4 regions of the Methylophilus sp. TWE2 genome follow, and region 4 is predicted to be linked to each of the others. Evidence: predicted binding sites of a transcription regulator. Region 4 holds the regulator's gene; each other region holds the start of a gene.
The links. Region 4 encodes sigma-54, which starts transcription at its own class of promoters, with help from an activator protein. Its sites were predicted from a motif close to TGGCACNNTTCCTGCT; they were not measured.

Region 1 (2,185 bases), 170 kb from region 4:
GTGCCAGAGCAAGCCCCAAGCCAGTGCCACCTTCGCGGCCAGAAACGAGCGGATAGAAAATACGCTCTTTGATACCAGCTGGAATGCCTGGGCCATTGTCGATAATTTCAAGGTGGATGCCGACGCGATAGCGCTTCCTCGCGAGCGTGATTTGACGCTCTGCTCGTGTCCTAAAGGTGATGCTCGCATTCTCAGTCTGGTTTTGTTGCATGGCCTGTGCGGCATTGCGTGCAATATTGAGTACGGCTTGGATCAGTTTTTCGCGGTCACCAATGATTTCAGGCAGGCTGGTATCGTAATCACGAATCACGCGAATATAGTTGGGCGATTCGGCCAGAAGCAGGCTACGCACGCGCTCAAGGACTTCATGAATGTTGGTAGGTTCGTATTTGGGTACGCGATGCGGTGCCAGTAACCTGTCCATGAGGCTGTGGAGTCGGTCAGCTTCTTTGATAATGACTTGGGTATATTCTTTCAAGCCTGGTTGCGGCAGTTCAAATTCGAGTAACTGCGCGGCACCACGTAAGCCTCCCAAAGGATTGCGGATTTCGTGAGCCAAGTTACGTAATAACTCTGAATTCGCCTGTTGCTGAATCAGCATGCGCTCTTCGCGCGCAATACGCAATTGCTGGTCCATTTGTACAAATTCCAGAATCAGCATGTCTTCAGCTGTCTGGTTAAACGTGGTAGAGATTGGTGTGACGGTACATGTCACGGCAGTGGTATGGCCACGTTGAGTGGTCAGTGTGAATTCATGCTCACGAAAAGGACCTTGTGTTTGGATGGCATTGGTCACAGCCATTTGCAAAATCTCGCAATTCACAAATACATCGTGAATATGTAAACCCTGGATTTGATTGGCGCTGAAGGCGAACAGTATCTCCGCACTCGAGTTGGCATAGGTGACTTCCAGCTGGTTGTTGAGCAGGATCACTGCTGTCGCAATGTGCTCTAAACCGCTAAACCCTTGGGGAGATTTTTGAACCATATCCTAAGTTTGTTAAAAAGAGTGAATCACGCCCTGTTTTAAAGCAAAACCCAAGCCAATTCTAACTTACTTAGCAAAGAAGGTTTAAAAAATCCCAAAAATGGTGCGTGTTAAAGATTGAGTTCTTTATTCAGTAATTCGATATTCCGTTCATGTGCCTGGATTTCTGCTTCAATCACGCGTAGTTTCTCTTCATATTTGGCGACATTCCTGAATGTTTTGCCATTGGCACCTCTGTAAACTTCTGGTGTGTTCTGGGCCTCTTCATAGAGGAGTCGTGCATTCTCAAGTGCTTGTTTTTCTTGAGCTAATTCATTCATTAGCAGCTCGCGGCGCTTCTGGTCACGCTGATTTTGTGTCTGATTATCCACCTTGGGAAAGTTAGCCGGGGTTGGCGTTTTGGTGGCTGGTTTTTTTTCACGAAGTGCTGGAGGAGACTCTGTAGTTTTTGGGCCGCTAATAATCAATTCAGCTTTACTTTTACCTTCTGGCTTAATATTGGTGTAGGTCGTGACCCCGTTGCTGTCGGTATATTTGTAAATATCTGCCCAGCTTTGGTTGCACATGAGCGCGAAGATGCAAATGTAAAAAAGTCTTTTCATGGCAATAGTTTAGAGTAGATCGTTAAGGGTATCAACGTCTGCTTGCCTAAAAACGTTGACGGACAAATGCGCACATAAAAAAACAGGGCAGCCTGGGCTGCCCTGTTTTAGTGCGTACTCTAAGTTAGCAAGACTAGCTTAGCAGGAGTAGTACAGACCGAACTCAACTGGGTGAGGTGTCATACGCAGTTTAGTCACTTCGTCCATCTTCAACGCGATGTATGCATCGATGAAGTCGTCAGAGAATACACCGCCGCGTGTCAGGAACTCACGGTCTTTGTCCAAGTGCTCCAGTGCTTGATCAAGTGATGAACACACGGTTGGGATCAATGCATCTTCTTCTGGTGGCAGATGGTACAAGTCTTTAGTGGCTGGTTCACCTGGGTGAATCTTGTTCTGAACGCCGTCCAGACCCGCCATCATCAAGGCAGCGAATGCCAGATATGGGTTAGCGGTAGGGTCTGGGAAACGCGCTTCAATACGGCGTGCTTTATCGCTGTGTACGAATGGTACGCGGATAGAAGCAGAACGGTTTTTCGCAGAGTAAGCCAGTTTTACTGGCGCTTCAAAGCCTGGAACCAAGCGCTTGTAGGAG
Region 2 (2,185 bases), 110 kb from region 4:
GTAGTTGCCGACGGCATGGTATTTCCAGCGCACCGGATCGTGCAGGGTATGCGTACGTGCATTACGCCAGTGGCGGTCCAGGTTGTATTCACCCAGAGTTGAGCGTGTGCCTGCCAGTTCAAACAGTTTGCTACCCGCCAGCAAGGCAGTTTCGGTACTCAGCACTTTGGCTTCAGCCACCGCAATCGAGGCTTCGGCTACAGTGTCTTCATTTGGGTTACGTTGCGCTTCGTCTATGTATTCACCCGCGCGTGCCAGCAAAGCCTCGGTGGCATGCAGGCGAATCTGCAAGTCACCAATATCCTTAATGGTATGCGGATCTTCATAGCCGTGTTCGAGGTCGGTATCTATCCATGGCCGAGTGTAGTTGCGTACAAAGTGCAGCGTGTCTTTAAACGCTGCGCGGGCGATGCCGGTATCCACCGCCGCCTGGATAATCTGCGCAATCGGCCCCATGGTGGTCGGGCGGTCAAACGCCAGGTGGTGAGGCAACACATATTCGCTGGGCACAAAAATATTTTCCAGGATGGTCGTTCCGCTGGCGGTGGTGCGTTGGCCAAAGCTGGACCAGTCATCAATAATGGTCAGGCCTTCTGCACCAGCGGGGACAAATGCCACCACGGTATTGTCGTGCTCATCTTTGGCGACGACCGGCACCCAGTCTGCCAGCAGCGCGCCAGACGAATAGAATTTTTTGCCGTTTAAAAAGTAGCCGCTATTGGTGGGTGTGAGTTTGGTTTTCACGTCATTGACACTCTTGGTGCCAATCTCGGAGAACGCATTACCAAACCGCACCCCTTGCAGCACCAGCTCAAAAAAGTATTTCTTCTGAAAGTCTGAGCCATCCAGGCGCAAGCCTTCCACCATATATAAATGATTCTGTGGAATCTGGCCGACACTGGGGTCTGCCTCGGCCACGGTGGCAATCACTTCTGCCAGGGTTTTGTTGGAGACGAAGGCACCGCCGTATTCTTTTGACACGGTAATGCCCCACAAGCCACTGCTTGAAAACAGGTCGAGTTCTTTACGTGGCAGTCGGCGTTCCTGGTCGCGCAGGGCGGCTTCTTTGGCGATTTCGCTGGCCACCTGTTTGGCGACGGTTAAGGCTTCTGCGTCACTTTTAATCACATGCGCGGGTTGCCGCGGCAGGTTTACAGGCAAATGCGCAATTTTATTTGCTTGTGCAGTCATAGTCTTTCCTTGTTCAAAAAGGGATCAATAAAGGCGTGGCGGGTATGTCGCTTCAGCCACGCGTCTGCTAATTCTGTTGCATTTAATATGCCAATAAGTAAGCCTTTGAATTTAAATAAAAATTTAAATTTTAGCTGCGGCCATCGCCTCTATAGAAACAGTTTGTTGCTGAATCGCTGCTGCTAAATCAGCAACGATCAAAAGAGGATTTCATGACTAAGTGCAGTGTGGCCGCGGAAAACTGCTGATTTAGCAGCAGTTGATCAGCAACTAGCGCTGGAATTCAACACCTATAAAAAGGACATTTTTTATATAAGTGTTTGAAATATAAATAAATTATGACCTGGCATGGATGGTGCTAATACTCTAGCAAGCGAGTCGTTTGCGAGTCATCGTAACAAACGACATTAGTCACCGTTATTTGAGGAGTCATGATGAGCCGTCCTTTAAAAGTCACTGCTGTCTCCGGCAGCTATAAATTACCTTCCAGAACCGCTGCGCTGGTGCAGGCGATCACGCAAAAATTGGGGCAGCAAATCCCGATTGATTTGCACGTAGTGGAGTTAAGCGAAATTGCTGGCAGCCTGGTCGCTTCCTATGATCCCAAAGCCTTGCCAGTGAAGGTTCAGCAAGATATCCAGGCGATTGAAACCGCTGACTTATTGGTGGTGGCGACACCGGTTTACCGCGCCTCTTACGGTGGTTTGTTCAAGCATTTGTTTGACCTGGTACACCTCGAAGCCTTGGTGGATGTGCCTGTGTTGCTGGCGGCGACTGGCGGTACAGAGCGCCATGCTTTGATTATTGATCATGAGCTGCGTCCATTATTCAGCTTTTTCCAGGCAGTCACCTTGCCGATCGGCGTGTATGCGGTTGAAGCGGATTTTGAAAACTATCAAATTAAGAGTGAGGCAGTGAAAGCGCGCATTGAGCTTGCAGTAGAACGTGCCCTGCCTTTGCTTAAGCATCGTGAGCTTCAAAGCGATGAACGCTT
Region 3 (2,185 bases), 610 kb from region 4:
CATCACTGGCTGGCAGAATCAGGAATTCAGGATTTTCCGGCAGCGGCATGGCGTTGACGGTCATCTGTTGCAGCGTGCCGTATTCATCGGCATTGCCAATCAGCACGGCGCCCAGCAGTTTTTTGCCATCTTCACTGACGACGATTTTTTTGTAGATATTGCGCACCTCATCGGTGTACTGGTAGCTGCGGCAACCATGGGTTTTGCCATGCGCATCGCCCACGCTGGCGACATCCACACCCATCAGTTTGAGCTTGGTGCTCATGTCTGCGCCCTGGAAAGTGGTCGATGTTTCACCCAGCAGATGTGCGCAGGCGGTGCGGGCCATGTCATAGCCAGGCGCGACCAGGCCAAACATCTCGTCGTTCCAGCTGGCGCATTCGCCGATGGCGTAGATATTGTGGTCACTGGAGCGGGAGAAGTTATCAATGGCGATACCGCCACGGGCACCGATGGCCAGGCCGCAGTTACGCGCCAGTTCATCACGGGGGCGGATACCTGCAGAGAACACGATCATGTCGGTTTCCAGCCAGGTGTCATCAAAGAACACCATACGGTGACGCGCCGTTGCCCCATCGACAATCGCCGTGGTATTGCGGCTGGTGTGCACGTGTACACCCAGCTCCTCAATTTTGCTGCGCAGCACTTTGCCGCCCGCTTCGTCCACTTGCACTGCCATCAAACGGGGCGCAAATTCAACCACATGGGTTTCCAGGCCCATGTCTTTCAATGCCTTGGCACATTCCAGGCCCAGCAGGCCGCCGCCAACGACGACACCGCTCTTGGTGGTTTTGCCTGCGGCCGTCATCGCTTCCAGGTCTTCAATGGTGCGGTAGACAAAACAGTTCTCACGGTCACGCCCGGCGACAGCAGGGACAAATGGATAAGAGCCGGTCGCCAGCACCAGCTTGTCATAGGCCAAGATCGTGTCGTCTGTCAGTGTCACGGTATGCTGGTGGCGGTCTATATGGCTGACGCGGGCATTGAGGCGCAACGTCAGGCCCGGCCGGTCATAAAATCCAGGCTCGACCAGCGACAGGTCTTCCGCCGTGCTGCCCGAGAAAAAACTGGAGAGGTGCACGCGGTCATAAGCCGGGCGTGGTTCTTCGCCCAGCACGGTGACTTGCAGGTTGGCGGCGGCCAGGTCAGGGTGGCGTTTCACCAGTTCTTGCACAAAGTAATGTCCCACCATGCCGTTGCCGACGACGAGGATGCGTGTGTGTTGATTCATCTTGTATTCCTAATCAGATGCAAGCAGGCAGTGTCACGATGTTTTTCATGTCAGTTGCGAGCATTGCGTTACCAAACTCAAAGCCTAAAAACAAAAACGGCGTCCATAGCCTATGCCGCGATTGCACATTGCAATCCTGCGAAACAAGCTATGGACGCCGTTGTCCAGTATGAGATTTGCCGACGATGGAAAATCTCTGATTTAAAAATGGCATGATAAAACGCCACTTTGTGATAAAAAAGCAATTGGCATGCCAACCGCCAGGATGGGGGCGCAGATGAATCAGGATTTATGCTAAGTCATTGTTCCTGATGTGTTTTATCTGCAAGCTTGCGTGTATGTTTGAGCTTGCGGGCACCGCGCGATCCATCTGCCATTGGTCTGGTGCACGCTAATGAGGCATGTGCACAGGATTGCACCATCCTTGGCGCAATCCTGTTTTGGCCACTGTTGAGATTCAACTGCCCTCAGGTAAGTCCGGTTTGGATATCCTTACTCCGCATGGGTTTTGCCATGCAGTTTCACCAGCCGTTTAAGCTCTGGTAAGCAGGAGCCGCAGCTGGTGCCGCATTTGAGCTTGGCTTGCAGCGTGGGCAAATCTGCTCCCTGTAGGCAGGCTTCGATAATCTCGTTTTCTGAGACATCCAGACAGTTACAGACGATTTTGCCGCGTGATTTTTGTCCTGTAGGCGGCGCGGCCAGCGGGGCGAGAGCCCACTTGCGCAGCTCGTCGGTAAACTGGCCTTCAAGCATGACTTGCTTGAGCCAGTCTGCTGCCAGCGTTTCACCAATCAGGCGAACTGCGCTGACCTGGCCTTGTTCGACCAGGATACGTTTGCTAATGCCACGTTTGACATCATCCAGGCGCAGCATGGGCGCATCCTCTACCATGCCGAGCAACTGGTCCAGTTGAGCAATCAGTTTACTATCCGGCGCGGCGCTGTGGGCAGCCCG
Region 4 (2,185 bases):
TCCCAGATGATGTGCCAGAGGTAGAAGTCATTATCGAGACTGACAGTATAGGCATTAGCCAGTTATTGAAGCAGGCGGGGCTGGTAGAAAGCACCAGTGAAGCAATGCGTGCAATACAGCAGGGCGGCGTCAAGCTGGATAGCGTCAAGGTTGAAGACAAGAATCTACCATTGTCTAAAGGTGTGACGGTGGTCGCCCAAGTGGGCAAGCGCAAGTTTGCAAAAATCACGATTAAATAAAGACGCTCGAGCAATAAAAAAAGGCCGCATCTGCGGCCTTTTTGTTTAAAGCGATTTGCGTAAATTGGCGGGCGGAATATTCAAAGACTCACGGTATTTGGCAATGGTACGCCGCGCGACCACAATGCCTTGTTGAGCCAAGGTATCTGTAATCTGGTTATCCGAGAGCGGTTTTTTCGGGTTTTCTTCTGCCACCATTTGTTTGATCAAGGCGCGGATGGCCGTCGCCGAGCAAGAGCCGCCCGCATCAGTTGCCACCGAACTGCCAAAGAAATATTTGAGCTCGTAAACGCCACGCGGTGTGAGCATATATTTATGCGTGGTGACTCGTGAAACAGTGCTTTCATGCAAATCTAGCTCTTCGGCAATTTCACGAAGCACCAATGGCCGCATGGCAATGTCGCCATGCTCAAAGAAGTTGCGCTGACGGTCTACAATCGCTTGCGACACGCGCAGAATGGTGGAGAAGCGCTGCTGGATATTTTTGATCATCCATTTTGCTTCCTGCATCTGGCTTTGCAGATACTGGCCTGAGCTTTCGCGGTTGCGTTTGAGGATGTCAGCATACAGTTGGTTGATACGCAGTTTGGGAATCACGCCATCGTTGAGCGATGCGACCCAGATACCTTTGATTTTTTTGACTACCACATCATGCTGGATAAAGTGGTCGTGACTAAAGGTGGCAAATTCGCTGCCAGGTTTGGGGTTTTGCTGGCGAATGAGTTGTTGCGCTCCTTTCAGTGCGGTTTCATCGCAACTGAGCAGTTTGCGCAATTTGACAAAGTCTTTATTGGCCAGCAGGGCCAAATGATCTTTTGCGAGTGCCATGGCCGTACGTAAATAAGGCGTTTCTGACGGCAAGTGTTGCAGTTGCAATAACAGGCATTCCCGCAAGTCACGGGCTCCGACACCTACCGGGTCCAGGTTCTGTATCAGTTTGAGTGCGGTCTCAAGTTCAAGCAGCTCAACTTCGAGCTCAAGCGGCAGGTGTTCAACAATTTCCTGCAAGTCTTGCTCAAGGTAGCCGTCGTCATTTATGCTGTCGAGCAGCAACTTGACCAGCGTCATGTCACGCTGTGACAGATGCGCCAGTTGAATCTGGTCCAGTAAATGCTCGCGCAGGCTGATATTGCTGGCATCCTGCCGCGAAAAATCACTATCCTCATCATCAAGGTTGTTGCGGCCTGCCTCATCCCAGTTGCTGGTGCTGCCAAACTCTTCGTAATTATCTTCAAATTCGGGAGGGTTGAATTCTTCGCTGAGATTGGCCAGTTCGCCTTCATTGCTGCCAAGTTCATCATGTAAGTCTTCGCGCAGCGTCTCGGCAGGTGCAGTAATTTCTTGCTGGGTGGCCAGGTCAAACGAGTTGGCATCGTCTGCATGGACTGATTCGATAGCTTCGGTAGGGGTTGCTGAATTGTCCTCAAACTCGCCTTCTTCTCCATCGGCCATCTCCAGCAACGGGTTTTCCTGAAGAATGGTTTCCAGCTCCTGGCTGAGCTCCAATGTGGATAACTGTAACAGACGGATAGACTGTTGTAGCTGCGGAGTCAGTGCCAGGTTTTGTGAAATGCGTAATTGCAGGTTTTGCTTCATAACAAATTACAACCTAAAGTTCTTACCCAGGTAAACTTCACGAACACCTTCATTCTGGATGATTTCGTCGGGTGTGCCAGCCGCAAACACGGCGCCTTCATTGACGATATATGCGCGATCGCAAATGTCCAGAGTTTCGCGTACATTATGGTCAGTGATCAAGATGCCAATATTCTGGCTGCTCAGGTAGCGGATGATTTTCTGGATCTCAATCACTGCAATTGGGTCAATCCCGGCAAAGGGCTCGTCTAGCAGGATGAATTTCGGGTCCGTGGCCAGGCATCGCGCGATTTCCACACGACGGCGCTCACCGCCAGACAAGCTCACGGCCTGGCTGTTGCGGATATGCT

Region 1: glnL (nitrogen regulation protein NR(II)) is a predicted target of sigma-54. The motif match lies at 1,031-1,046, and genes of this name have one in related genera.
Region 2: ACJ67_RS13790 (SfnB family sulfur acquisition oxidoreductase) is a predicted target of sigma-54. The motif match lies at 1,269-1,284, and genes of this name have one in related genera.
Region 3: nirB (nitrite reductase large subunit NirB) is a predicted target of sigma-54. The motif match lies at 1,513-1,528, and genes of this name have one in related genera.

The regions. Positions count from the first base shown of each region.
Region 1 is NZ_CP012020.1:2,986,065-2,988,249, reverse strand. It holds gene glnL (nitrogen regulation protein NR(II)) at 1-988, opposite strand, end outside; gene ACJ67_RS14035 (DUF4124 domain-containing protein) at 1,099-1,554, opposite strand; gene glnA (type I glutamate--ammonia ligase) at 1,729-2,185, opposite strand, start outside.
Region 2 is NZ_CP012020.1:2,923,406-2,925,590, reverse strand. It holds gene ACJ67_RS13790 (SfnB family sulfur acquisition oxidoreductase) at 1-1,191, opposite strand, end outside; gene msuE (FMN reductase) at 1,623-2,185, shown strand, end outside.
Region 3 is NZ_CP012020.1:2,203,558-2,205,742, reverse strand. It holds gene nirB (nitrite reductase large subunit NirB) at 1-1,231, opposite strand, end outside; gene ACJ67_RS10365 (nitrate reductase) at 1,724-2,185, opposite strand, start outside.
Region 4 is NZ_CP012020.1:2,817,862-2,820,046, reverse strand. It holds gene tyrS (tyrosine--tRNA ligase) at 1-239, shown strand, start outside; gene ACJ67_RS13315 (RNA polymerase factor sigma-54) at 285-1,835, opposite strand; gene lptB (LPS export ABC transporter ATP-binding protein) at 1,842-2,185, opposite strand, start outside.